Regions from separate parts of the Allobosea sp. FBZP-16 genome, predicted to be linked through region 1. Evidence: predicted binding sites of a transcription regulator. Region 1 holds the regulator's gene; each other region holds the start of a gene.
The links. The regulator PhoB, encoded in region 1, activates phosphate uptake and scavenging genes when phosphate is short. The targets are predictions, from matches to a motif close to TGTCATNNANCTGTCAT.
Positions count from the first base shown of each region.

Region 2: a site for PhoB is predicted at 5,741-5,757, ahead of CXY91_RS01130 (DUF47 domain-containing protein). Genes of this name have one in related genera too.
Region 3: a site for PhoB is predicted at 4,667-4,683, ahead of CXY91_RS03620 (UDP-2,3-diacylglucosamine diphosphatase). Genes of this name have one in related genera too.
Region 4: a site for PhoB is predicted at 1,875-1,891, ahead of CXY91_RS01755 (glycerophosphodiester phosphodiesterase). Genes of this name have one in related genera too.

Region 1 covers NZ_LNCQ01000022.1:13,195-20,188, forward strand. The annotation lists gene CXY91_RS06340 (ATP-binding protein) at 1-959, shown strand, start outside; gene pstS (phosphate ABC transporter substrate-binding protein PstS) at 1,068-2,093, shown strand; gene pstC (phosphate ABC transporter permease subunit PstC) at 2,268-3,239, shown strand; gene pstA (phosphate ABC transporter permease PstA) at 3,255-4,145, shown strand; gene pstB (phosphate ABC transporter ATP-binding protein PstB) at 4,168-4,974, shown strand; gene phoU (phosphate signaling complex protein PhoU) at 5,014-5,739, shown strand; gene phoB (phosphate regulon transcriptional regulator PhoB) at 5,768-6,466, shown strand; gene CXY91_RS06375 (YnfA family protein) at 6,476-6,796, opposite strand; gene CXY91_RS06380 (GcrA family cell cycle regulator) at 6,875-6,994, opposite strand, start outside.
Region 2 covers NZ_LNCQ01000006.1:144,064-151,057, forward strand. The annotation lists gene phnE (phosphonate ABC transporter, permease protein PhnE) at 1-1,109, opposite strand, end outside; gene phnC (phosphonate ABC transporter ATP-binding protein) at 1,106-1,897, opposite strand; gene phnD (phosphate/phosphite/phosphonate ABC transporter substrate-binding protein) at 1,918-2,964, opposite strand; gene CXY91_RS01120 (TIGR01459 family HAD-type hydrolase) at 3,113-3,991, shown strand; gene CXY91_RS01125 (anion permease) at 4,001-5,008, opposite strand; gene CXY91_RS01130 (DUF47 domain-containing protein) at 5,030-5,674, opposite strand; gene CXY91_RS01135 (ABC transporter substrate-binding protein) at 5,834-6,994, shown strand, end outside.
Region 3 covers NZ_LNCQ01000012.1:216,121-223,114, forward strand. The annotation lists gene CXY91_RS03590 (aldo/keto reductase family oxidoreductase) at 1-493, opposite strand, end outside; gene CXY91_RS03595 (LysR family transcriptional regulator) at 589-1,497, shown strand; gene CXY91_RS03600 (helix-turn-helix domain-containing protein) at 1,504-2,124, opposite strand; gene CXY91_RS03605 (DMT family transporter) at 2,246-3,175, opposite strand; gene CXY91_RS03610 (GNAT family N-acetyltransferase) at 3,309-3,761, opposite strand; gene CXY91_RS03615 (SDR family oxidoreductase) at 3,828-4,607, opposite strand; gene CXY91_RS03620 (UDP-2,3-diacylglucosamine diphosphatase) at 4,733-5,557, shown strand; gene CXY91_RS03625 (glycosyltransferase family 4 protein) at 5,557-6,654, shown strand; gene CXY91_RS03630 (cation:proton antiporter domain-containing protein) at 6,676-6,994, opposite strand, start outside.
Region 4 covers NZ_LNCQ01000006.1:266,030-273,023, reverse strand. The annotation lists gene CXY91_RS01765 (putative quinol monooxygenase) at 1-47, opposite strand, end outside; gene CXY91_RS01760 (RsmB/NOP family class I SAM-dependent RNA methyltransferase) at 167-1,465, opposite strand; gene CXY91_RS30495 (hypothetical protein) at 1,623-1,760, shown strand; gene CXY91_RS01755 (glycerophosphodiester phosphodiesterase) at 1,943-3,100, shown strand; gene CXY91_RS01750 (hypothetical protein) at 3,180-3,449, opposite strand; gene CXY91_RS01745 (amino acid ABC transporter ATP-binding protein) at 3,588-4,304, opposite strand; gene CXY91_RS01740 (amino acid ABC transporter permease) at 4,395-5,774, opposite strand; gene CXY91_RS01735 (amino acid ABC transporter permease) at 5,785-6,975, opposite strand.

The DNA.
Region 1 (6,994 bases):
TCCAGGCGCTGAGCCCGACGGCTCCAGCGCTGGTCACGGCGCTCGCCAAGGGCAAGCCGCTCGCCCTCGTGATGCGCGATCCCGATCTGATCGACGCGATCGAGCAGGTCTCACGCCATGGCGGCCGCCGCGCCATCGAGCTGATCGAGCGCGTGCCGGTCGAGCGCACCTTCCGCATCCATATCGCCGCGCTCGCCGGCAGCGGCTGGCGCCGCGCCGTGCTCCTCACCTTCGAGGATCTCAGCGAGCAGCGCATGACCGAGCGCATGCGCGTCGATTTCGTCGCGAATGCCAGCCACGAGCTGCGCACGCCGCTCGCGTCCGTGCTCGGCTTCGTCGAGACCTTGCAGGGCCCGGCCCGCAACGATGCCGCCGCCCGCGACCGCTTCCTGGCGATCATGCGCGAGCAGGGCCTGCGCATGGCGCGTCTCGTCGACGACCTGCTCTCGCTGTCGCGTATCGAACTGCGCGCCCATCTCGCGCCGGAGACGCCGGTCGATCTCGCCAGCATCGCCCGCGAAATTCTCGACTCCCTTGTCCTTATGGCGCGCGAGCGCGATGTGACGCTGAAGCTCGACGTGCCGCCGCAGCCCGTCACCGTCGCCGGCGACCGCGACGAATTGCTGCGGCTGATGGAGAACCTGGTTGAGAACGCGATCAAATACGGCCAGCGCGGCGGCGAGGTCGGCATCACCGTCGCGATATCCGGCGAGGAGGCCAGCCTCAGCGTGCGCGATGACGGTCCCGGCATCGCCCCGGAGCACCTGCCGCGCCTGACCGAGCGCTTCTACCGGGTCGACACCGCCGCGAGCCGCGAGGCCGGGGGCACCGGCCTCGGCCTCGCCATCGTCAAGCACATCGTCCTGCGCCATCGCGGCCGCCTGACGATCGAGAGCGTGGTCGGCCAGGGCGCGACCTTCCGGGCGATCCTGCCGCGCCTGCTGGAGCCGACCCGTTAACGATTTGTGACGGCGGCAAGCGCGCGTTCATGACTGTGTGTCATGTGGCTGTCATATAGCCGGTGTTCTAGCAGGGCCGCTGCACTTGCGATCCAGAGAGGACATCTGATGCGCAAACTTCTCATTCTCACAGCCGCCGCCATCGGCCTGACGGGCGCTGCCCAGGCTGCCGACATCACCGGCGCCGGCGCGACCTTCCCCTTCCCGATCTACGCCAAATGGGCCGAAGCTTATAAGAAGGATACCGGCATCGGTCTGAATTACCAGTCGATCGGCTCGGGCGGCGGCATCCGCCAGATCAAGTCGAAGACCGTCGATTTCGGCGCCTCCGACATGCCGCTGAAGGGCGAGGACCTGGACAAGGACGGCCTGCTGCAGTTCCCGGCCGTGATGGGTGCGCTCGTCCCGGCGATCAACATCGCCGGCGTCGAGGCTCGCCAGATCAAGTTCTCGGGTCCGATCCTGTCGGACATCTACCAGGGCAACATCAAGAAGTGGAACGACCCCAAGCTCACCGCCCTGAACCCGGATGTGAAGCTGCCCGACGCCAACATCACGGTGGTCTATCGTTCCGACGGTTCGGGCACGACCTTCGTCTGGACCGATTATCTCTCGCGCGTCTCGCCCGAGTGGAAGTCGAAGATTGGCGCCAACACCTCGGTGCAGTTCCCGGTCGGCATCGGCGGCAAGGGCAATGAGGGCGTCTCGGCCTCGGTCAAGCAGATCGCCAACTCGATCGGCTATGTCGAATACGCCTACGCCAAGCAGAACAAGCTCGCCTACGGCCTCGTCCAGAACCGTGACGGCAAGTTCCCGGTGCCGGAGACCGAGTCCTTCCAGGCCGCGGCGGCCAACGCCAACTGGAATGAAGCGCCCGGTTTCGGCATCATCATCAACAACCAGCCCGGCGAGAAGGCGTGGCCGATCACCTCGGCGACCTTCATCCTGATGCACAAGAAAGCCGAGAAGCCCGAGCAGTCCAAGGCTGCGCTGGCCTTCTTCGACTGGGCCTACAAGAACGGCGACAAGCTCGCGGTCGATCTCGAATACGTGCCGATGCCCGCGAACGTGAAGGACCAGATCCGCGCCAGCTGGAAGGGTATCACCGACGCCTCCAGCAAGCCGGTCTTCTGAGCGATTACAACGACATGGCGGAGCGGGGAGCATCCCCCGCTTCGCCTCTCACTCGACCTTCATCCCGAGCAGCGGTGCTCATTGTCCGCTGCTCGGGATGAAGGTTCGATCCAGAGAAACGATCGTTCTTAATCTTGTTGCCTGCGATTGCTGGCTTAGACCGGAGTTCCACGGATGACAGCCGTGACAGACCCTATGAGCCTTCCGGCCGCTGGCGCTCAGCGCAAGACTCCGAAGGGCACCTTCGATATCGTCTTCCGCAACGCCAGCCTACTGTCGGCCTTGTTCGTGCTTGTGCTGCTCGCCGGCATCATGCTTTCGATGATCATCGGCGGCTGGCCGGCCTTTCGCGAGATGGGCCTGGGCTTCATCACCTCCAGCGTCTGGGACACGCAGAACGATCAGTACGGCGCCTGGCCAGCCATTGTCGGTACGCTCTCGACAGCATTTCTCGCATTGCTGATCGGCGTCCCCTTGTCGCTTGGCATCGCAGTCTTCCTGACGCAGCTCGCTCCGCCCTGGTTCAAGCGGCCGGTCTCGACCGCGATCGAGCTGCTCGCCGCCGTGCCATCGATCATCTATGGCATGTGGGGCTTGTTTGTCTTCGTGCCGCTGTTCGCGGCCTATGTGCAGCAGCCGGTCTCACGCATCGTCGAGGGCATGCCGATCGTCGGCACGATCCTCTACGCCGCGTCGCCCTCGGGCCTCGGTATCCTGTCGGCGGGCATCATTCTGGCGTTCATGATCATCCCCTTCATCGCCTCGATCGTGCGCGACATGCTCGACCAGATCCCTTCGGTGCTGCGCGAGAGCGCCTATGGCATCGGGGCCACCACCTGGGAGGTGGTGCGGCATGTTCTCGTCCCGCAGGCCGGCGTCTCGATCATCGGCGCGATCATGCTTGGCCTCGGCCGCGCGCTCGGCGAGACCATGGCGGTGACCTTTGTCGTCGGCAACGCCAACCGGCTCTCGGCCTCGATCATGGATCCCGGCTCGACCATCGCCTCGCGTATCGCCAACGAGTTCAACGAGGCGATTGGCCTGCAGCTCAATGCGCTGATCGCGCTCGGCTGCATCCTGTTCTTCGTTACCTTCGTCGTCCTGGTGATCGCGCGCATCCTGGTCGCGCGGGTCAAATCCTTCTGAGCGAACGGAAAGACCATGAGCCTCGCCACGCCCTCAACCGCTCGCGCGCTGCCCCCTGCAACCTGGGGCCGGGTACGCCAGTCGCGCCGGGTCGCCGACCGCGCGATGAAGATCATCGCGACAGGCTTCACATTGCTTGCGATCTCGGTGCTGTTCTGGATCCTCGGCATGCTGGTCGTGAAGGGCCTTGGCGGGCTCTCCGCCGCGACCTTCACCGAGACCATGCCAGGCCCGGGTTCAGAGGGCGGCGGCCTCGCCAACGCCATCGTCGGCTCGCTGGTGCTGACCTTCCTCGGCATCGCAGTGGCGACGCCGATCGGCGTGCTCGCCGGCACCTATCTGGCCGAATACGGCAAAGGCTCGAAGCTCGCCGACCTGATCCGCTTCATCAACGACATCCTGCTCTCGGCGCCGTCGATCCTGATCGGCCTGTTCGTCTACGTCATCCTGGTCGAGCCGCTCGGGGGCTATTCCGGCTGGGCCGGCGGCGTCGCGCTCGGCATCATCGCGATCCCGGTGATCGTGCGCACCACCGAGGACATGCTGCGCCTGGTGCCCGGCCCGTTGCGCGAGGCCGGCTCGGCGCTTGGCGCGCCGCCCTCGGTCGTGATCACCTCGATCACTTGGCGTGCCGCCAAGTCCGGCATGGTCACCGGCATCCTCCTGGCCCTCGCCCGTATCGCCGGCGAGACCGCGCCGCTGATCTTCACCGCGCTCAACAACAGCTTCTGGTTCTCGCCGACGCTGCTCGGCGGCGTCTCCAACCTGCCGGTGACGATCTACCAGTTCGCGTCGGCCCCTTACGAGAACTGGCAGCAGCTCGCCTGGGCGGGATCGCTGATCATCACCGTCTCAATCCTCGTGCTTTCCCTCATCGCCCGGCGCATCGTGCGCGGCGGCAAGTGAATAGCGTCCGATCGGAAGGACCATGCAGATGCTTTCGACCCTCGAACTGAGCCCGCAGACGCTGGATGCCGAAGCGCCCGTCCGCATCGCCGTCAAGAACCTCGATTTCTACTACGGCGAGCACAAGGCGCTGAAGAACATCAACCTCGACTTCCGCGACCGGCACGTCACGGCGCTGATCGGCCCGTCGGGCTGCGGCAAGTCGACCCTGCTCCGCATCTTCAACCGGATCTACTCGCTCTATCCCGAGCAGAAGGCGACCGGCGAGATCCTGCTCGACGGCCGCAACATCATCTCGAACGACATCGACGTGAACGAATTGCGCTCGCGCATCGGCATGGTCTTCCAGAAGCCGACGCCGTTCCCGATGTCGATCTACGACAATGTCGCCTTTGGCATCCGTCTCTACGAGAAGCCGCCGAAGTCGGAGCTCGATGACCGTGTCGAGGGCGCCTTGCGCCGCGCCGCGCTTTGGGACGAGGTCAAGGACAAGCTGAAGAGCTCCGGCATGGGCCTTTCGGGCGGCCAGCAGCAGCGCCTGTGCATCGCCCGCACCATCGCCCAGAAGCCCGAGGTCATCCTGTTCGACGAGCCGACCTCGGCGCTCGACCCGATCTCGACCGGCAAGATCGAGGACCTGCTCGAGCAGCTCAAGACCGACTTCACCATCGTCATCGTCACCCACAACATGCAGCAGGCGGCGCGCATCTCGCAGTACACCGCCTTCATGTATCTGGGCGAGGTGATCGAGTTCGACGCGACCAACACGATCTTCATGAACCCGCACAAGAAGCAGACGCAGGACTACGTCACCGGCCGCTTCGGCTGACGTTCTGAAAGCGCCGGCCAGACTCGAAGGATACGCCCGATGTCGGATCAACATATCGTCCGCTCCTACGATGCCGATCTCGAGGGCCTGCGCCGCAGCCTCGCCGAGATGGGCGGCATGTCCGAGCGCATGCTCGGCGACTCCACCGTGGCTCTGGTGCGCCGCGACACCGCGCTCGCCCAGAAAATCATCAGCGCCGACCAGCGCCTCGACAATCTCCAGCGCGAGGTCGAGGAAAAGGCGGTGCTGACCATCGCTCGCCGCCAGCCGCTGGCGAACGACCTGCGCGAGCTGATCTCGGCAATCCGCATCGCCGCCGACATCGAGCGCGTCGGCGACCTCGCCAAGAACATCGCCAAGCGCGCCGTCGCGATCTCCGGCCAGTTCTCGCCGCCGCATCGCGCCGTCGTCGGCCTCGAGCATATGAGCCGCCTGGTCCAGGCCCAGCTCAAGGACGTGCTCGACGCCTATGCCGCCAGCAACGAGCAGAAGGCGATGGATGTCTGGCGCCGCGACGACGAGATCGACGCGCTCTACACCTCGCTGTTCCGCGAGCTCCTGACCTATATGATGGAGGACCCGCGCAACATCACCTTCTGCACGCATCTGCTGTTCTGCGCCAAGAACGTCGAGCGCATCGGCGACCACACCACCAACATCGCCGAGACCATCCACTATCTCGTCACCGGCCAGTCGATCGACGAGACCCGGCCGAAGCTCGACACCACCAACATCCTCGTCGACCTGCCGGCGGCCAATGGCTGAACCGGCGGGCGCTTGAACGGACGCTGACATGCCCGCACGCATCCTGATCGTCGAGGACGAGGAGCCGCTCACCTTGCTGCTGCGCTACAATCTCGAGGCCGAGGGCTTCGAGGTCGACAGCGTGGCGCGCGGCGACGACGCCGAACTGCACCTGCGCGACCATACGCCCGACCTCGTCCTGCTCGACTGGATGCTGCCCGGCCTCTCCGGCATCGAGCTCTGCCGGCGCCTGCGCACGCGGCGCGACACCGAGCGCGTGCCGATCATCATGCTGACAGCCCGCGGCGAGGAGACAGAGCGCGTCCGCGGCCTTGCCACCGGTGCCGACGACTATGTCGTCAAGCCGTTCTCGCTGCCCGAATTGATCGCCCGCATCCAGGCGCTGCTGCGCCGCGCCAAGCCCGGCCATGTCGCCGGTCTGCTCGCTGCCGGCGATCTCGAGCTCGACCGCACCACCCGGCGCGTCCGCCGCGCCGGCGCCGAATTGCATCTCGGCCCGACCGAGTTCCGCCTGCTCGAATTCCTGATGCAGGCCCCGGGCCGGGTCTATTCCCGGGCGCAACTGCTCGACGCCGTCTGGGGCCGCGACGTCTATATCGACGAACGCACCGTCGACGTTCATGTCGGGCGCCTGCGCAAGGCGATCACGCCGGCCAATGCCAAGGACCCGCTGCGCACGGTGCGCGGCGCCGGCTACGCCTTCGACGAGACGTTTGCCCGCAGCTGAGCGCTTCTGTCAGCGCGGCGCGGCGATGATCACCGCTGCGCCGGCAAGGCAGAGCGCGGCGCCTGCCAGGTCGTAGCGATCTGGTAGCACCTTCTCGACCAGCGCCATCCAGGCCAGCGACGCCACGATATAGACGCCGCCATAGGCGGCGAAGGTGCGCCCGGCGGCTGGACTGTCGAGCAGGGCCAGCAACCAGGCGAAAGCCGCAAGCGATACCAGGCCCGGCAGCAGCCACCAGGCCGACTTCCCGAGCTTGAGCCAGGCCCAGAAGGCGAAGCAGCCGGCGATCTCCGCCAGCGCCGCGGCGGCATAGGTCGCAAAGGTCGCCATGGCGCTCTCCCGTGGTCCTGCCCATAAAAAAGCCGGCCACGAGGGCCGGCTTTTCCGATTTTGGATGGTTACGCCGCCTCAGGCGCGGACGGGCTTGCGCTCGCGGCGCCGGTCGGCCGCCGGCTGGTAGGCGATCCGGGCGTGATAGGCGCAATAGGGCATGCCGGTCGCGCTGCGGCCGCCGCAGAAGCGGAACTC
Region 2 (6,994 bases), on a different contig from region 1:
GCCATGAGGATCGCCAGCACCGTGCCAAGCGTCGCGGTATGCAGCGTCTCGATCAGCGCCTGCTGCACGGTCTTGGGGAAGTAGGCCCAGTCGATCGGCCACATCCTCGCGAAGAGGTCGACCGTCTGCGCCGGCGCGTCGTAGAGGAATTCCGGGATCACCTCGATGGTCTGGACCGACCAGCCCAGCGCCAGCGCCGCTACGCCCCAGAAGGCGAGGCGCATGCCGCGCTCGGCCGCGGTGAAGCGATGCCAGACCGGGCCGGATGCGCCTTGCTTGACCTCGCCGCTCGGCGCTTCGTCCTGATAGACCCGGCGCATGAAGGCGGAGAGGATCTCGCCGGCCATCACCGCCAGGATGATCGCGATGATGATGGTCAGGACGAAGTCGTAGTCGAAGCGCTGGAAGGCCGTGAACAGGGTCGCGCCGATGCCGCCGCCGCCGACCAGGCCAACGAGGGCGGAATTGCGCAGGTTCGAGTCGAGCTGGTAGGCGGCAAAGCCGATGAAGCGCGGCAGCACCTGCGGCACTACGCCCATGATCACCACCGAGAGGAAAGGCGAGCCGGCGGCGCGCAGCGCCTCGATCGGCTTCATCGACATCTCCTCGATCGCCTCGGCAATCAGCTTGGCGATGAAGCCGATGGTGGCGACGATCAGCGCCAGGATGCCGGCGAGCGCACCGAAGCCGACCGCCTTGACGAAAAGGATGGCGACGATGACCGGGTGGAAGGTCCGGCAGAGCGCGATGAGACCGCGCGCCAGGATCGTCACCGGCAGAGGCATCAGGTTACGCGCGGCGCAAAGGCCGACGGGCAAGGCCAGCAGCACGCCGGCGCCGGTCGCGATGATGGCGATCTGCAGCGATTCCAGCATGCCCTGCGCGAGCAGCTGCAGCTTGTCGTGCGCCAGGTTCGGCGGGAACATGCGGCCGAGGAAGCGCGCACCGTTGCCGAGGCCCTGGACGAAGCGCTCCCAGCGGATGTCGACGATGCCGGCGGCGTAGATGACATAGGCGACGAACAGCACCGCGCCGAGGCGCAGCGGCCAGTTCGGCGGGAAGGCGCGGGCGCGCAGGCTGCCGCCGGCGCTCACAGGAGGGGCGCTCATTCCATCCAGCCTTCGCCGCCATAGATCTCGGCGAGATGGCTGTCCTGCAGCCCGGCCGGCGGCCCGTCATAGATGACGAGGCCCTTGGACATACCGATCATCCGTAGCGCGTAACGTCGCGCCAGCGCGACGTTGTGGATGTTGACCAGCACCGGGATATTGCGCTCGCGCCCGACCTTGGCGAGCAGCTCCATGATCTCGACCGAGGTCTTGGGATCGAGCGAGGAGGTCGGCTCGTCGGCGAGGATCAGGTCCGGCTCCTGCATCACCGCGCGGGCGATGCCGACGCGCTGGCGCTGGCCGCCGGAGAGCTGGTCGGCGCGGCGGGTGGCGAAATCGCCGAGCCCGACGGATTCCAGCAGCGCGAAGGCGCGGGCGATGTCTGCTTCAGGGAAGCGCCGCGTCCAGGCGCGCCAGACCGGGACATTGCCGAGCCGGCCGCAGAGCACGTTCTCGATCACCGTCAGCCGCTCGACCAGGTTGTATTCCTGGAAGACCATGCCGAGGCGCCGGCGCGCCGCCCTGAGAGGCTCGCCCTGCAGCTTCGCCAGATCGGTCTCGCCGAGCATGATCGAGCCGGAGGTCGGGTCGACCAGACGGTTGATGCAGCGGATCAGCGTCGACTTGCCAGTGCCGGACGGGCCGATGATCGCGACGATGCCGGGCTCGGAGACGCTGAGCGAGATGTCGCGCAGGACCGGCTGGCCCTTGCGATACTCCTTGACGAGGTTGCGGATGACGAGCGCCCGGCCATGGCCGGGCGCCTCTGCGACGGGAAGGGCGCTCATGAGCTGCGAAAGACTTTCGGTCAGGGCTTGGCCGGCGCGGGCTGCTGCGCCTTCTTGGCGGCGGCCTCGGCCTCGCGCTTGGCTTCGGCGTCGTAGGCCGACTTGTTGTAGGGCGTGCCCGACTTCTCCGCGACGTCGCGCACGATCGCCCAATCCTTCTGGTAGGTGATCGGCAGGAAGCGGTCGTCGCCGTTGAACTCCTTGGTCATTTCCGGGGTGAAGCGGAAGGAGAAGAAGCAGTCGGTCAGCTTCTTGGCGAGCTCGGGCTTGAGGTCGTGCGCATAGGCGAAGGACGAGGTGGGGAAGATCGCGCTGCGATAGATCTCGCGGGTGTCGTCCTTCTTGATCGTGCCGCGCACGATCATGCGCTCGTAGACGTCGCCGGCGACGGCGCCCATGTCGTAGTCGCCCGAGACGACGCCGAGGATCGACTTGTCGTGGCCGCCCGACATCAGCGGCTTGTAGTCCTTGTCGGCCTCGAGCCCGTGCTCGGGGAAGAGCACGCGCGGGGCGAGGTTGCCTGAGTTGGACGAGGGCGAAGTGTGGGCGACCTTCTTGTCCTTGAGGTCCGACAGCTTCTGGTAGGGGCTGGAGGCCTTGACCACGGCGACGAGATTGTAGCCCCGCACGCCGGCCGCCGAGCCCTTGGCGGCAAACGGGATCGCGCCGGCGAGGTTGACGGCGAAGCCGGTCGGCCCGGTCGAGAATCCCGCGAAATGCAGGCGGCCGGAGCGCATCGCCTCGATCTCGGCCGAGTTCGACTGGACTGGGTAGTAGACGATGCGCTTGCCGGTGCAGGCCGCGAGATGGTCGGTCAGCGGCTTGAAGATGTTGGCGTAGACGGCGGGGTCTTCGACCGGCGTATAGGCCCAGACCAGCGCCGACGGGTCCTTCAGCTTCGACGGATCGGTCGGCACGTCGGCGACCAGGTCCTTGTTGGCGTCGCAATACATCGTGTCGAGCTGGCCGCGATTGGGGCAGGCGTCCTGTGCCTGCGCCGCCCCAGCGAGCCCGAGGCCAACGAGCAGCGAGGTCGTGGCGGTCAGGCAAGTCAGCATCTTGGTCATGGTCGGCGTCTCTCCCGGTCGATCTTGATTATGAGCTGGCTATAGTATGTGACACAAAACTGTCATATTCCAGCCGGGCGAAACGTCTCGACTTACGACTATCGTGGTCTTGTCCACCGCGACGGTCGGACACTCACCAACCCTGACGATGCAGAGCCTTTCTCCTACAACCTTCCCGGACGATCTCGCGGCGTTGATGCCGCGCTATGACGGCTTCCTGCTCGACCAATGGGGCGTGCTGCATGACGGTATCCAGCCGTATCCGGGTGCCGTCGCCGCGCTCGAGATGCTGCGCCGGGCGAGCAAGCGCGTGATAATCCTCTCGAATTCCGGGCGTCGTGGCGCCGAGAATGCCACGCAGCTGGCGAAATTCGGCTTTGCACGCGATCTTTATGATGAGGTCGTCTCGGCCGGGGACGACGCCCGCGATGCATTAGCGGCGCGCGACGAACCGTTCCATCGCGCGCTCGGCCGGCGCTGCCTGTTGCTGGCACGCGAGGGCGAGGCGCATCTGGCGCACGGGCTCGGCCTCGACCTGGTCGATGACGTCGCCCCGGCCGACTTCATCCTGCTGATGACGATGGACCCGCCCCGGCAATCGGTCGCCGGCTGGATCAGCTTGCTCGAAGCGGCCAGCGCGCGGCGCCTGCCCATGGTCTGCGCCAATCCGGACCTGCATCGCACTAGCCCCGATGGCGGCCTGCAGGAGGCGCCGGGCCTCGTCGCGCGCGCCTATGAGCAACTCGGCGGTATCGTGCGCTATCACGGCAAGCCTGAGTCGCGCATCTATCGCAACTGCCTGGCGAAGCTCGGGCTCGACCGCGGGCGCGTCGTTGCGATCGGCGATTCGCTGGCGCACGACATCGCCGGTGCGCATGGCGCCGGCATCGACAGTGTCTTCATCGGCGGCGGCATCCATCGCGGCGAGATCGTTTGGGATGGCGCGTCGATGGATCCGGCGAGCTGTCTTGCGCTCTTTGCTCGTGCGGGGCGAAGCCCGACCTATGCGCTGCCGCTGCTTGGCTGACGCTTTGGCTCAACGCCCGGTCAGGAAGAAACCTGACAGGAAATAGGCCAGTGCCGAGATCAGGCCCGCCGCCGGCATGGTGACGATCCAGGCGAAGACGATGCCGCGGGCGACGCCCCAGCGCACCGCCGTGACCCGCCGCGCGGCGCCGACTCCGATGATCGCACCGGTGATGGTGTGCGTGGTCGAGACGGGGACGCCGAGATAGGTCGCCATGAACAGGGTGATCGCGCCGCCGGTCTCGGCGCAGAAGCCCTGCTGCGGCGAGAGACGGGTGATCTTCGAGCCCATGGTGTGGACGATGCGCCAGCCGCCGCAGAGCGTGCCGAGCGCCATGGCCGCCTGGCAGGAGATCACGACCCAGAACGGCACCGAGAAAGTGTCGCCCATCATGCCGTGCGAGAACAGCAGTACGGCGATGATGCCCATCGTCTTCTGCGCATCGTTGGCGCCGTGCCCCAGCGAGTACAGCGAGGCCGAGACGAATTGCAGGAGGCGGAAGGTCGAATCGACCTTGATGGGCGCCACTCGCAGGAAGGTCCAGGAGACGATCAGCACCAGGAGCAGCGCAAGCGCGAAGCCGATCGCCGGCGACATGAAGATCGCGAGGAAGGTCTTGCCGAGCCCCCACCAGACGATCGACGACAAGCCGACCTTCGACAGGCCGGCGCCGACCAGCCCGCCGATCAGCGCATGCGAGGAACTCGACGGGATGCCGGCGATCCAGGTCACCACGTTCCAGACGATCGCGCCGGTCAGCGCGCCGAAGATCACCCGGTCGTCGACGATCGTCGCCTGGATGATGCCGGAGCCGACCGTCTGGGCGACATGCAGGCCGAAGAACAGGAAGGCGATGAAGTTGAAGAAGGCGGCCCAGAACACCGCCCATTGCGGCGCCAGCACCCTCGTCGAGACGATGGTCGCGATCGAGTTGGCGGCGTCGTGCAGGCCGTTCAGGAAATCGAACAGCAGCGCGACGGCGATCAGGAAGATGAGGGCAGGGGCGAGGCTGGCGATGTCCACGGCGCGGTGCGCCTTTCAGAGGTGTTCGAGCACGATGCGGCTGACGCGCTTGGCGACGTCCTCGAAACGGTCGACCACCTTTTCGAGGTGGTCGTAGATCTCGGCGCCGACGATGAAGCCCATGGCGTCGCTGCCGCGATGGGCCTTGAACAGCTCCTTCAGGCCCTGGTCGTAGAGCCGGTCGGAGTGCTCCTCGATCGCGCCGATCTCCTTGGCGAGCGCGCCGATGCCGACGGCGTGCTTCTTGATGTCGCGCAGCATCGGCAGGAGTTCGCCGACCTTGTGCGAGGCGGTGACGATGGTCTTGCCGAGTTCCTGCATGCTCGGCTCGAAGCGCTCGACCTCGAAGAGCTGGATCGCCTTGGCCGTCTTCTGCATCTGGTCGATGGCGTCGTCCATCGAGCCGATCAGTTCCTCGATGTCGCCGCGGTCGAAGGGCGTGATGAAGGTGCGGCCGACCTCGAGCATGACCTCGCCGGCGATCGTATCGGCGCGGTTCTCCTCGGCGAAGATCTCGGCGCAGCCGGCCGCGATCGCTGTCGTTCCGCTGAGGACGCCGTCCAGAGCTGCCGCGCCGGCCTGCAGCGTCTGCGCATGACGCTCGAACAGCACGAAGAACTTGTCTTCCTTCGGCAACAGCTTCTGGAACCAGCCCAGCATCGGAACGGCCTCTCGCCAACTTAGTCTGCCCGCGGCAAAGAGCGGGATGACATGCCTGCGCCTTTTGTGACAGTTTTGCGACAACGGCAATCCGGATTCCCGCTTTGCCACCGTTGGCCTCGACGCCGGCGGACACGGAAAACGATAGGGAGGATCAGAATGTTCACTCGCAGGATCGCGCTCGTCTCGGCGCTCGGATTGGCCCTGGCAGCCTCTGCCGTTCACGCGCAGGCGCCGGCGGGCAAGGTCACGGTGGTGACATCGTTCTCGAAGGACGTCACGGACCCGATCAAGAAGGCCTTCGAGAAGGCCGTGCCGGGCGTGACGCTCGAAGTCCAGAACCGCAACACCAATGCCGGCGTGAAATATGTCGAGGAGACCAAGGCCAACAACCAGGTCGACCTGTTCTGGGCCTCGGCGCCCGACGCGTTCGAGGTGCTGAAGGGCAAGCAGCTGCTGACCGCCTACAAGCCCAAGGCGACCGGCATCCCCGAGAAGATCGGCTCCTATCCGATCAACGATCCCGCCGGCTTCTATTTCGGCTTCGCGGCGTCCGGCTACGGCATCATGTGGAACGAGCGCTATGCCAAGGCCAACAAGCTGCCCGAGCCCAAGGATTGGCAGGATCTCGCCAAGCCGGCCTTCTACGGCCACGTCTCGATCGCCTCGCCCGCACGCTCGGGCACGACGCATCTGACCGTCGAGACCATCCTGCAGGGCGAGGGCTGGGAGAAGGGCTGGCGGACGCTCAAGGAAATGTCCGGCAATTTCCATTCGATCACCGAGCGTTCCTTCGGCGTGCCGGAGGCGGTCAACTCCGGGCAGGTCGGCGTCGGCATCGTCATCGACTTCTTCGCCTTCTCGGCGCAGGCCTCCGGCTTCCCGGTCAAGTTCGTCTACCCGACCGTGACCACCGTCGTGCCGGCCAATGTCGGCATCATCGCCAATCCGCCGAACAAGGCGGCGGCCGAGGCCTTCATCGAGTTCCTGCTCTCGCCCACCGGGCAGGAGGTGCTGCTCGAGCCCGGCATCCGCCGCCTGCCGGTCAATCCGGCGGTCTATGCCAAGGCCGGCGCCGACTATCCCAACCCCTTCACCGACCCGCGCTTCCAGAAGATGATCGGCTTCGACGTCGACAAGTCGGAAGCCCGCACCGCGGTCGTCGACACGCTGTTCGACCAGCTGATCTCCTTCCAGCTCGATGCACTGAAGGGCGTCACCAAGACGCTGCACGAGGTCGACGCGGCGCTGGCCAAGAAGCCGAACGCCCAGGCCAAGGCGCTCGCCGACGAGGCGCGTACCCTGATCGCCGCCCTGCCG
Region 3 (6,994 bases), on a different contig from region 1:
TGAGCCCGATATGGCGGACGAGGCCCTGGCGCTGCAATTCGGCGAGCGCGGTGAGCGGTGCCTCGATCGAGCCTTCGGCAGGCCCGTGCACATCGAACATGACGCGCAGATTGACAACGTCGAGCGCATCCAGACCGAGATTGCGCAGGTTGTCATGGACTGCGCTGGTCAGCTCCTCGGCGGAGAAAGCCGGATTCCAGGAGCCGCCGGCACCGCGCTTTGCGCCGATCTTCGTGACGATGACGACATCGTCCGGATAGGGGTGGAGGGCCTCGCGGATGATCTGGTTAGTGACGTGCGGGCCGTAGAAGTCGCTGGTGTCGATGTGGTCGACGCCACTGGCGACGGCTTCGCGCAGGACTGAAAGAGCTGCCTGCCGATCTTTGGGCGGGCCGAACACGCCCGGCCCCGCCAGTTGCATGGCGCCATAGCCCATGCGCTTCACCCGACGCGTGCCGAGCATGAATGTTCCGACTTTGCCGATGTCCGTCATTGACCTGTCTCCTTTGGCTTGACCGAGCATGTACGCGGTCGGCATATAATGGATAAGACAGCTCAATCGGCACGGGCTGTTCGGGAAAGCGAACAATGGCGGCTGATCTTGGCGACCTCACGGCCTTCGTCGCGGTTGCGCGCGCCGGCGGCTTCCGCGATGCGGCGCGGGCCAGCAATGGCAGCGCCTCAAGTTTCAGCGAGGCCGTGCGGCGGCTCGAAGCGCGGCTCGGCGTGCGGCTGCTCAACCGCACCACGCGCAGCGTCGCGCCGACCGAAGCGGGAGCCCGCCTGCTCGACAGGCTGGGACCGGCGCTCGGAGAGGTCGAGGCGGCGCTCGACGTCGTCAACGGCTTCCGCGATCGGCCGGCCGGGACGCTGAGGCTGAACGTGCCGGTCAGCGCGGCGCGGCTCGTGCTGCCCAGGATCGTGCCGGCCTTTCTCGCCGCCTATCCCGACATCACTCTGGAGGTGATCGCCGAGGACAGCTTCGTCGACATGCTCGCTTCGGGCTGCGATGCCGGGATCAGATATGGCGAGCGTCTGGAGCAGGACATGATCGCGATGCCGATCGGCCCGGCCGAACAGCGCTTTGCGACGGCGGCGTCGCCCGCCTATCTCGATCGCTGCGGGCGGCCTGAACATCCGCGCGACCTGCTGGGCCATGCCTGCCTGCGCGGCCGCTTCTCGAGCGGCGCGATGACATCCTGGGAATTCGAGCGCGACGGCGAGATCGTCCGCGTGGAGCCGAGCGGCCCGCTCATCGTTCGTGCCGGCGCTGCGATCGACCTTGCCGTCGAGGCAGCGATTGCGGGCAGCGGCGTCATCCAGCTCTTCGAGGACTGGCTGCGGCCTCATCTCGACAATGGCGCGCTGGAGCCCCTTCTCGAATCCTGGTGGGAGCGCTTCCCCGGGCCGCTCCTGTACTATCCCGGCAGGCGTCATCTGCCGGCGCCGCTTCGCGCCTTCGTCGACTTCGTCAAGGCGCAGGGGCGGTGGCCGTGACTGCGCCTAGTCCATCACCGCCGCCTTGAGGATGCAGACCATCAGGGCGGTGCCGGGCTGGTCGCCGATGCAGCGGACGATGTGCTGGCGGTCGCAGCGATAGCGCAGGGTCTCGCCGGCCTTGGCGCGCTGGGTGATGCCGCCGACATCGACCTCGAACTCGCCCGCGCTGACCGAGAGCGATTCGATCGAGCCGCGCTGATGCCCTTCCGAATCGAGCTCGCCGCCCGGCTCGGCGCTGACCTCGTACCATTGCAGCCATTCGACCGTCTTGATCCAGCCGATGATGGCGAGGCGCAGCTTGCCGTCTTCCGAGACCAAGATCGGCGTGTCGGGCCGGGCGATCTTCTCGATGAAGGCCTCTTCCTCGTTGTTCGAGAGCACGCGCTCGATCGAGACGTCGAGCGCCTGCGACAGCCGCCAGATCGTCGCCAGCGTCGGATTGGTCTCGTTGCGCTCGATCTGGCTGATGATCGACTTGGCGACACCGGACTGTTCGGCCAGTTCGGAGAGCGACAGGTTGTAGGCCTTGCGCAGCCGCTGGATGGTCTTGCCGAGCTGGCCCGAAATCACCTGCGCGCCGGATGCGAGCTCCCGGCCGCCACGTTCCCTGGTTTCGATGCCCATTGTGCTCATGCCTGCCGTCGCCCCTCTTGCCCGTCCAGAATGTGCCGTTTGGGAAAGAGAACGATTGGTTTGTCTTAGCGGACAATGCCTTGGATCGCTCCAGGCGGCAAGTCGAGTGGCTTCAGACCGAGCGGGACGGGCCGGCCTCGCGCGTCTCCTTCTTGAGCAGGCCGAGCTGCTTCTCGCGCAGGATGACGTAGATGCCCGAGGCGATCACGATCAGCGAACCGATGAGCACCGCCTGGACCGGCCATTCGCCGAAGACGAACCAGCCCAGCGCGGTCGCCCAGATCATCGTCGAATACTCGAACGGCGCGATCAGCGAGGCGTCGCCATAGCGGTAGGCCTGGACCAGCAGCATCTGGCCGAGACCGCCGAGCACGCCGATGGTGACGAGCAGGATGAAGTCCTTCAGGTCAGGCACGGTCCAGCCGAGCGCGAGCGTCAGCAGACCGAGCAGCGAGGTCAGCGACATGAAATAGAAGACGATGGCGCCGGTCTTCTCGGTATGGGTCAGCAGCCGGACCTCGATCGAGGCGAAGGCCGAGCAGAAGGCGCCGGCAAGCGCGAGCAGGGCGCCGATGGCCGGGCCGCCCGAGAGCCCGTGGCCGAAGGCCTGCGCGCCCATATGCGGGGAGAGCATCAGGAGCACGCCGAGGAAGCCGACGGCGACCGCGGTCCAGCGATAGATGCGCACGCGCTCCTTCAGGATCAGCGCCGCCAGCACGACGACGATCAACGGCGCGGCATAGCCGATCGCGACCGCGTCCGAGAGCGGCAGCAGATGCAGCGCGGCGAAGCCGAGGAACATGCCGGTCGAGCCGATGACGCCGCGCTTGAGATGGCCGCGCAGATTGCTCGTCTTGAGCGCCTCGGGGAATTCATGGCGCCAGGCCAGCCAGATGATCAGCGGGATCAGCGCGAAGAACGAGCGGAAGAAGACGAGCTCGCCGGTCGGATAGCGCGAGGCCAGCGTCTTGATGCCGGCCGACATCAGCGTGAACGACAGGGCCGAAAGCAGCTTGAGGCTGATGCCGAGGAGCGGTGACAAGGGAACAGGTCGGGCGCGAGGAATGGAAGTCTTGTGCAAGACCTCCAGTCCTTAGACCACGAGCGCCGAGCCGTTCCAAGCGCCGATCTTGCAAACCGGACCGGCGCGTCGCGGGACGCGATGGCGATGCGGTTCAGGCGAGGCGGTATTCGAGGATCTCGTCGTCCCTGTGGTCGAACGTGCCGGTCGAGGTCCAGCCCAGATGCCGGTAGAAGCCATAGGAGCGCACCGCCGGATCGGGCGAGCAGCTGAGGAACAGTCTGGCGAAGCCAAGCTCCCTGAAGTCGGCGACGACCAGGTTCAGCAAGGTCCGTCCGACACCTCTGTCCTCATGGTCGGGGAGCAGCGCCAGCACGGCGATCTCGCCGGTCTCGCGCTCGCCGAAGCAGTAGCCGACAATCTCATCGGCCTCGGTCGCGACATGGCCCGGCAGGCTGCCATCGGCGATGCCGGCCTGCCAGCTTTCGAGCGTGACACCGGCTTCCGCGAGGCGCTCGACCGAGAAGGCGTTCTCCCGTGTCCTGCCACGCAGGACGACACAGGCGGGTGTGTCCTCGGGGACGGCGCGTCGATAGGCGATGGTCATTGGTCTCGGTTTGGTACTGGAGGGTGAGAGCCGGAGCGCATCCTGACGCGCCCCGGCTGGCCCGGTTCAGAAATTGGCGCGGAACGAGCCGCCGTCGATCAGGAAGTTCTGGCCGGTGATGTAGCCGGCATGGGCGCTGGCGATGAAGGCGCAGAGCTTGCCGAACTCGTCGGGCGTGCCGAGGCGGCCGGCCGGTACGGCCGCGAGCCTGCGCTTCGTCGCCTCCTCGATGCTGATGCCCTGCATCTCGGCGACCTTGTTGGTCGCGGTCTTGATCCGGTCGGTATCGAACACGCCGGGCAGGATGTTGTTGATGGTGACGTTGGCATGAGCGATCTCGCGGGCGACGCCGGCGAGGAAGGCGGTGAGGCCGGCGCGGGCGGCGGAGGAGACGTCGAGCCCGGTCAGCGGAGTCAGAACACTGGCAGACGTGATGTTGACGATGCGGCCGAAGCGTCGCTCGATCATGCCGTCGACCACACGCTGCACCAGCTCCAGCGGGGTCGCCATGTTCTGCGCGACGCCTTCGAGCAGTCCCTCGCGCGTCACCTCGCGGAACGGCTTGGGCGGCGGGCCGCCATTGTTGTTGACCAGGATGTCAGGATTGGGCGCAGCGGCGAGCAGCGCATCCTGACCGGCCTTGGTCCCGACGTCGGCGACGACGGCGATCACGGTCGCGCCGGTGCTGGCACGAATCGCGGCCGCGGTGTCCTCAAGCGTCGTGGCGTCACGGCCGTTGACGACGACGGTGCAGCCCGCTTCGGCCAGTGCCTGCGCGCAGCCGCGGCCCAGCCCCTTGCTCGAGGCGCAAACGATGGCCGTGCGGCCGGCGATACCCAGATCCATGGTCGTCTCCCGGAAAGGTCCGTTCCTGTGCGGGCAGGCAAAGCATGCTTTTGCCGCCGCGTCATCAAAGCGTAGTGCAAATCAGACACACGCCGCAGGCAAGGCAACAGCATGGGCCGGCGGCCATGAGCGACGACAGCGACGCCAAGCAGGTTCGCAGCATCTTCATCTCGGACCTGCATCTGGGCACGCGCGGGGCCCAGGCGGATCTCGTGCTGGAGTTCCTGCGCGACTATGACGCGCCGACGATCTACCTGGTCGGCGACATCATCGATGGCTGGCGGCTGAAGAGCGGCTGGTACTTTCCGCAGTCGCACAACGACGTGGTGCAGAAGCTGCTGCGCAAGGTGCGCAAGGGCTCGAAGCTGATCTACGTCACCGGCAACCACGACGACTTCCTGCGCGACTACACCGGCCTGCAGTTCGGCGGCATCACGCTGGTCGACGACATCGTCCACGAGACGGCCGACGGCAAACGCATGCTCGTCATTCACGGCGACCTGTTCGACCTCGTGGTGCGCAATGCCAAATGGCTCGCTCTGCTCGGCGACTGGGCCTACACGATCGCGCTCGTGCTCAACCACGGCATCAACAAGGTCCGCCGCGTCCTTCGCCTGCCGCACTGGTCGCTCTCGGCCTGGGCCAAGCACAAGGTCAAGAACGCCGTGAACTATATCGGCGAGTTCGAGCAGTGCCTCGCCGACGAGGCACGCCGTCACAAGGCCGACGGCGTGATCTGCGGCCACATCCACCATGCCGCGCAGCGCGAGATCGACGGGCTGACCTACATCAACACCGGCGACTGGGTCGAAAGCTGCACGGCCGTGGTCGAGCACGACGATGGCCGCTTCGAGATTGTCCGCTGGCCGCAGCATCGGCAGAAGGGCGAGAAGCTTGCGCCCGTCATGGCACGCCCGACGCCAGCGCCGAGCCTCGTCGAGGCCGCGTGATGCGCGTCCTGATCGCGACGGACGCCTGGCGCCCGCAGATCAACGGCGTGGTGCGCTCGCTGGAGCGGATGGTCGAGGCGGCGCCTGAGTTCGGCGTCACTCCGCATATGCTGACGCCGGAAGGCTTCTGGCAGGTCGGCCTGCCGTCCTACCCCGACATCCGCATCGCACTGGCGACGCGCCGGCATGTCGCGAGGCGGATCGCAGAGTTCGCCCCGGACCATATCCATATCGCGACGGAAGGGCCGATCGGCTGGCTGACGCGCGCCGTCTGCCTGGCCCAGAAGCGCACCTTCACCACGAGCTACCACACCCGTTTCCCGCAATATGTCGCGGCGCGCTGGCCGATCCCCGAAAGCTGGAGCTATCGCTTCCTGCGTCGTTTTCACGGACCGGCGGCTGGCGTGATGGTCTCGACGGCCACCGTCGAGGCGGAGCTCAGCGCCCATGGCTTCGAGCGCATCCTGCGCTGGGGCCGGGGCGTCGATCTCTCGCTGTTTCATCCGCGCCCTGAGAGCGTGCTCGACCTGCCGCGGCCGATCTTCCTCAGCGTCGGCCGGGTGGCGGTCGAGAAGAACCTCGAAGCCTTTCTGTCGCTGCGCCTGCCCGGCAGCAAGGTCGTGGTCGGCGACGGCCCCGCCCGTGCCGACCTGATGCGCGCCTTCCCGGAGGCGCATTTCCTCGGGGCGCGCGAGGGCGAGGATCTCGCGGCGATCTATGCCTCCTCCGACGTCTTCGTCTTTCCGAGCCTGACCGACACCTTCGGCATCGTGCTGCTGGAGGCGGCGGCGAGCGGGCTGCCGGTCGCAGCCTTCCCGGTGCAGGGACCGAGCGACGTCTTCGCCGGCAGCGAGGCGGCGGTGTTGCACGAGGATCTGCGCAGTGCTGCGCTCTCGGCCCTGCGTCTGCCACGCGAGGCCGGGCTGGAACTGGCCAAGCGCCACAGCTGGAACAGCAGCGCCGAGCAGTTCTACGGCCATATGCGCCGGGCGATGCAGGCGGCCGCCGGCAAAATGGTGCGTATCGAGCCGGCGCCGGCCGCGACGACTGCGCTGTCCGTGCGGCTTGAGTCGGCGGAGCGGAAGGAATTCGCGTAAGTCTGGATCAGGCGCCCGGCGTCACAGCCGCCGCGAGCGGGCATGGCGCGGCAGGGCGGGCTGCGGCGCGCTCGCCGGCTTGAGCTCGCTGCGGAAATCGTCTCGGCGCTGGTGCACCGAGGCGATGACGAGGCCCATCGGCACGCCGAGTCCGACCAGCGCCGCTTCCGACAATTGCAGGCTGGCTTCGATCGTTTCAGGTACGGCGTCGTTCACCCCAAGCTCGTACAGATGCCGCGCATGCTTGGCGTCGCGGGCGCGGGCGACGATGATGAGGTCCTGCCGCACGCCGCGCGCTGCCGCGACGATCTCGTCAACGGCGCGGGGATTGTCGATGGTG
Region 4 (6,994 bases), on a different contig from region 1:
TTCAGGATCGCGATGGAAACCAGAGTCTCGTCGATAGGGCTCGTCATGGTCGGCGCATCTTGCTGGGACAGATGCCGGAGATATCGGCCCAGTCTGACCCGACACAAGACGCACAAATCGCGCCCTTAGGAACAGGACGGATACCGTCGTCGAGCTGGGGCGAGGTTCAGCCCGGCGCCGCAAGGCAGCTCAAATAGAATCCGTCGGTCCCGGTCCGGCGCGGCGAGAGCTGCAAGCCGAAGCGCGTGGCGAAACGGGCGAGCAGGCCGAAATCGACCTCGCCGGTATCGAGCAGCGAGCGCGTCGCGACCGGCACGAAGCCGGGATGGCGCACCAGGAAGGCCTCGACCGCGCCGTCGTTCTCCTCCGGCAGCATCGAGCAGGTGATGTAGGCGATGCGCCCACCTGGTTTCACCAGACTCGCGGCACGAGTGAGAACCTGCGCCTGTTCCTTGATGCGCTCGGCCAGCGCGCCAGGGCGCACCCGCCATTTCGCATCCGGATTGCGGCGCCAGGTGCCGGAGCCGGTGCAGGGCGCATCGACGAGCACGAGATCGATCGTGCCGACGAGATCGGCGAGCGCGTCATGGCCGCGGCTCCTGGGCACGCGGACCTCGACATTGCCGGCGCCGGAGCGGGTGAGCCGGTCATGCAGCGGCGCCAGCCGGCGGCTGTCGAGATCGGTGGCGAAGATGCGCCCGTCTCCGCCGAGGACAGCAGCCAGTGCCAGCGTCTTGCCGCCGGCGCCGGCACAGAGATCCACGACACTCATGCCGGGCTGTGCGCCGGCGAGCAGCGTCACGAGCTGCGAGCCCTCGTCCTGGATCTCGAACTCGCCGTTGAAGAAGCTCGGCTCGCTCTGCAGCGACGGGCCGCGGCCGTCGGGGCCGGGCAGGAAGCGCAAGGCATCGGGCGACCAGGCGCCCGGCTCGGGCTGAAGATGCGCCAGCGCCGCACGCAGCCTGTCGCGATCGGTCTTCAGGCGGTTGGTGCGGATATCGGCCGGCGCGCGGCCCGCCAGAGCCTGTCCTTCGGCAACCGCATCGTCGCCGAAGCCTGCCATGAAGGAGGACCAGAGCCAGTCGGGTACATCGGCCTGCATCCAGCCTGGCGCGGCGTTGAGATCGAAGGCGGCGAGCCCGGCGACCTCGAACTCGGTCAGCGGTGCGGGGGCATGATTCTGTCCGCTGAAGAGGTCCGAGATTTCCTCGACGCCGAGGCCGCGCTGGCTGACCAGCATGCCGAGGACGAGTGCCCGCGGCGTCTCCTCACCAAGCGCATGCACCGAGGACGCGCGGCGGCGCAATGCATCATAGACCAGCGAAGCGACGGCGGCGCGATCCTTCGAGCCGGCGAAACGGCGTGACAGCCCCCAATCCTTCAGCGCGTCGGCCGCCGGGCGCCGGCGCTCGATCAGGTCCGCCAGGACCTCGATGGCGGCGCTGATGCGGGCGGCGGGAGTCATGTCCGGCGGTTCCTGTGCTTGCTTTGCATTGCAGCCCTCGAGCCCGGCGCCATTTCGAACGATTCCGAAGCGCGACAGCACCCTTGACGCCCTCGTCCCACAGGGCGCAAGACGATACAACTCCTTCCGCAACGCCAACCGCCCAGGAACCTCTGCAATGACCGCCCTCTCCCGCCTCGCGCTTGCCGGCCTGTTCTGCCTGTCGCTTGCCGCCTGCGCCACCCAGCCGGTCGACACCACGCCGCCGCCGGCCAAGCGCCTGGACGCCAAGACCTCGCTCGAAGGCCGCCGCTGAGATTCCGGAGGCACCCGCCGCCGCATAGCGAGCGAGCGCCTCGACCAGTTTCCGATACTCTCCTTCGCAGCGCCCATGACGACATGTTCGAGGCGCTGCGCAGGGGCACGAAGCCTTCACCAGCCTGTCATATCCGCCGAGCAGTTTCGCCGCCTTTCCGCAGGAAGCGAGGATCGGACGAGATGAAGCCCCTGTTGCAGCCGGCGACCATGCTGGCGACTTTTGTCCTGGCACTGGCCGCCCAGGCCCAGAGCCCCGCACCGACGCTCGACGGAAAGCCGGCCCTGATCGCCGGCCATCGCGGGGCCAGCGGCTATCTCCCCGAGCACACGCTCGAAGGCTACAAGCTGGCGATCGAGCAAGGCGCCGACTTCATCGAGCCTGATCTGGTCGCGACCAAGGACGGCCATCTCGTCGTTCGCCACGAGCCGATGATGTCGGGCACCACCGATGTCGCGACCCGGCCGGAATTCGCCGCGCGCAAGACGACCCGCAAGGTCGACGGTGTCGACACCACTGACTGGTTCGCCTCCGACTTCACGCTCGCCGAGCTCAAGACGCTGCGGGCCAAGCAGGCCTTCGCCGATCGCGACCAGTCGCATAACGGCAAATACGAGATCCCGACCCTGCAGCAGGTTATCGATCTCGCCAAGGCCGAAAGCGCCCGCACCGGCCGCACCATCGGCATCTACCCGGAGATCAAGCACTCGACCTATCACTCGGCCCTGGGCCTGGCGATCGAGGACAAGCTGCTCGATCAGCTCAAGGCCGCCGGCTGGACGGAGAAAACCTCGCCGGTAATCATCCAGAGCTTCGAGACCGCCAACCTCAAATATCTGCGCGGCAAGACGCAGCTGCGCCTGATCCAGCTCGTCGACGCCGACGATGTCGACAAGGATGGCGGCATCGTCCTCGCCGCGCCCTTCGACAAGCCCTACGACTTCGTCGTCACCGGCGACAAGCGCACCTTCAAGGACCTCGTCACCGCCGAAGGCCTGAAGGAGGTCAGGACCTATGCCGACGGCGTCGGCCCCTGGAAGCCCTATCTGATGCCGGCCAAGCAGGTGATCGGCGACGACGGCAAGCCGCGCGACCTCAATGGCGACGGCACGATCGACGAGCGCGACCGCGTCTTGCTGCCGCCGACCGATGTGGTGAAGAACGCCCACGCCGTCGGCCTCTTCGTACACACCTGGACTTTCCGCAGCGAGCCCAAGCGGCTCGCCTCCGACTTCAAGGGCGACCCGGCCGCCGAGTACAAGGCCTATCTGGCGCTCGGCATCGATGGGCTGTTCTCGGACTTCCCGGACCAGGCGGTGAAGGCGCGCGACGCCAAGTAATCGCACCGCAAGACAAGACCGCCGCACCAAATGGGCGCGGCGGTCTCATGGACACAACTGAACCTAACTCAACTCACGCTTAGTCGCAGACACGTACCGTGCGACGGATTTCCCCGCGCGGAGTTTCGCGAATTCGCGTCTCGGTGCGGCAGTCGCGCTCCGCGCGATAGGCTCGGCGGCGCTCCCAGCGATCACGCTCGCGCCAGCGATCCTCACGGTCCATCGCGCGCTGCTGCGGCGTGCGCGGGTCGATCCTGACACCGCCCGGCCCGATATCGACGGACTGCGCGAAGGCGCCGGAGCCGGCCAGCAGCAGGCCCGCGGCAAGGGTCGAAGCAAGCAGTTTCATCGGCTTTTCCTCCATTGTCGGGAAAAGCAACGAGATGGGCCGGCAAAGGTTCCCTACCGAGACCGCCTCGAAATTCAGCACGCAAACGAGAACGGCGCCCGCAGGGGGCGCCGTCGCAGAAGGAACCGAGCTGCCGGATCAGTGCAGGATCTGGCTGAGGAAGAGCTTGGTGCGCTCGTGCTGCGGGTTCTTGAAGAACTCGTTGGGCTCGTTCATCTCGACGATCTGGCCGGCGTCCATGAAGATCACCCGGTCGGCGACCTGGCGGGCGAAGCCCATCTCGTGGGTAACGCAGAGCATCGTCATGCCTTCGTCCGCCAGCGAGACCATGGTGTCGAGCACCTCCTTGACCATTTCGGGGTCGAGGGCCGAGGTCGGCTCGTCGAACAGCATGATCTTCGGGCTCATGCAAAGCGAGCGGGCGATGGCGACGCGCTGCTGCTGGCCGCCCGAGAGCTGGCCGGGATACTTGCTCGCCTGCTCCGGAATCTTGACGCGCTTGAGATAGTGCATCGCGATCTCCTCGGCGTCCTTCTTGGGCATCTTGCGAACCCAGATCGGCGCCAGCGTCAGGTTCTCGAGGATCGTCAGATGCGGGAACAGGTTGAAGTGCTGGAAGACCATGCCGACGTCGCGGCGGATCTCGTCGATCTTCTTGAGGTCGTTGGTGAGCTCGGTGCCGTCGACGATGATCTGGCCCTTCTGGTGCTCTTCCAGCCGATTGATGCAGCGGATCATCGTCGACTTGCCCGAGCCGGACGGGCCGCAAATGACCAGCTTCTCACCGCGCGACACCTTCAGGTTGATGTCGCGCAGCACGTGGAACTCGCCGTACCACTTGTTGACGCCGATCATCTCGACGGCGGTCGCGGTGTTGAGCGCGGTCTGCTTCAGCGCGGACGGGCGCGAGCTGGTGGTTTCTGCCATAGCCATGATTTGATCCCCTCAACGCTTCTGGCCGGCGGCGAGCCGCTTCTCGACCGCGATCGAGTAGCGAGACATGCCCCAGCAACACAGGAAATAGAAAACAGCAGCGAATGCATAGCCCGTCGCGCGGGTGGTCGGCGTCGCCCAGGTCGGATCGACCAGGGTCGCCTCGATGGTACGCAGGAAATCGAAGATGCCGACGATGGTGACCAGCGTCGTGTCCTTGAATAGCCCGATGAAGGTGTTGACGATGCCCGGGATCACGATCCGCAGCGCCTGAGGCAAGACGATCAGCCGCATCATGCTCCAATAGCCGAGGCCGAGCGACATCGCGCCCTCGTACTGGCCCTTGGGCATGGCCTGCAGGCCGCCGCGCACCACCTCCGCCATATAGGCGGCCGCGAAGAGCGCGACGCCTACCAGCGGGCGCAGCAACCGGTCCGGTGAATATTCCTGCGGCACGAACAGCGGCAGCATGGTGTTGGCCATGAACAGCACGGTGATCAGCGGCACGCCGCGGACGAACTCGATGAAGATCACCGAGAGCAGCTGGATGATCGGCAGCTTGGAGCGCCGGCCGAGCGCAAGGACGACGCCAAGCGGCAGCGAGAAGACGATGCCGACCGCCGCGATCAGGAAGGTCACGGTCATGCCGCCCCAGAGGCCTGTATCGACCCTGGGCAGCCCGGGGCTGCCCGCGAGCAGGCTCAGGAAGCCGAAGACGACGAGCGCGAACAGCACGAGCTGCTTCGGCCCGAAGAAGCGCTTCCAGATCGGGAGTTGCTCTACGACCGCCAGCGCTGCGCCGCCAATATAGAACCGGACGAGCTGCGGCACGAAGGACAGGATGACGTAGAGCGCGGCGAGCGCCAGCGTCAGCGTCAGGCAGAAGCTAAGGAAGCGTTCGGCGCCGGCGCCGCCGAGCAGCAGCACATAGGCCGAGATCGGCATCAGCACGAAGAAGAAGAAGATGCCGAGCTTCTTCTTCGGTGCATTGGTCCAGAGCAACCAGGCCACGCCGAGCGCGAACATGGCGAAGACGATGTTCACGCGCCAGCGCTGCGCGATCGGGTAGGAACCGTAGATGAAGTACTGGAAACGGTCGGCGATATAGGCCCAACACGCGCCGACGGGCCGGCCGACCTTCTCGGCGAGGCAGGCGTCGCGGCTGGTGCCGGACCAGACGGCGTCGAGGAAATAGAACCTGACCAGCCCCGGCACCGTATCGATCACGAGGTAGAGGCCAAGCAGCGTCAACGCGATGTTGAGCGGGCTGGAGAGCAAATGCTGCCTGACCCAGGCGAGCGGCCCGGCGACGGAGAGCGGCGCCGGCTGTTGCTCCAGCGTTTCCTTGCGGACGAAGGCGTAGGGAGCCATTTCGGTGGTTGCGTCGGTCATCGGGGCGCCCTCACCGTTCCACCAGCGCCATGCGCTTGTTGTAGATGTTCATAAACAGAGACGTGACCAGCGAAATGGTCAGATAGACCGCCATGGTGATGGCGACGACCTCGACCGCCTGGCCGGTCTGGTTCAGCACCGTGCCGGTGAAGACCTGGACGAGATCGGGATAGCCGATCGCCACCGCCAGCGAAGAGTTCTTGGTCAGGTTGAGATAGTTCGAGGTCAGCGGCGGGATGATCACCCGCATCGCCTGCGGAATGACGACGAGCTTGAGCGTCGGCCCCGCTCGCAGGCCGAGCGCATTGGCTGCCTCGGTCTGGCCTTTGGATACGGCGAGGATGCCGGCGCGGACCACTTCGGCAATGAAGCCGGCGGTGTAGGTCGTCAGGCCCACCAGCAGCGCGACGAACTCCGGGAAGATCTGGATGCCGCCGCGCAGATTGAAGCCGGCGAGCTCCGGATAGACGAAGGAGATCGGCCGACCGGTGACGAAATAGACCAGCGTCGGCAGGACCACGATCAGGCCGAGGGCGACGAGGCCGATGGGATATTGCTTGCCGGTCGCGGCCTGCTGCTTGCGGGCCCAGGACCGGAAAACGAAGGTGGCGACGAGGCCGATCAGAAACGCCCAGATGATCAGGTTGCCGCCGGGGCCGAACTGCGGATCGGGCACATAGAGGCCGCGGTTGTTGAGCAGGAAGCCGGCCGGCAGCACGATCGACTGGCGCGGATTGGGCAGTGGCTTCAGCACCGCATTGTACCAGAAGAACAGCTGCAGCAGCAGCGGCACATTGCGGATCACCTCGACATAGATCATCGCGATCTTCGAGACGATCCAGTTGCTCGACAGCCGGGCGACACCGACGAAGAAGCCGAGGAAGGTCGAGAGCACGATGCCGATCGAGGCGACGAGCAGCGTGTTCAGCAGGCCGACCCAGAAGGCGCGCCCGTAGGTGCCGGTCGAGGCGTCGTACGGAATCAGCTTCTGGTTGACGTCGAAGCCGGAGGCGTTGTGCCAAAAGCCGAAGCCGGAGGCGATCTTCTGCGCCCGCAGGTTCTCGATCGCGTTCGAGGCGGCCGACCAGATCAGGAAGCCCACCACGGCGAGCAGCAGGAACTGATAGGCATAGCCCCGGATCTTCGGGTCGTAGAGCAGCGAGGCCTTGCCCGGCTTGATCTCTGCGGAAGTAATCGACACGTCTGACGCCCTTTTCGAG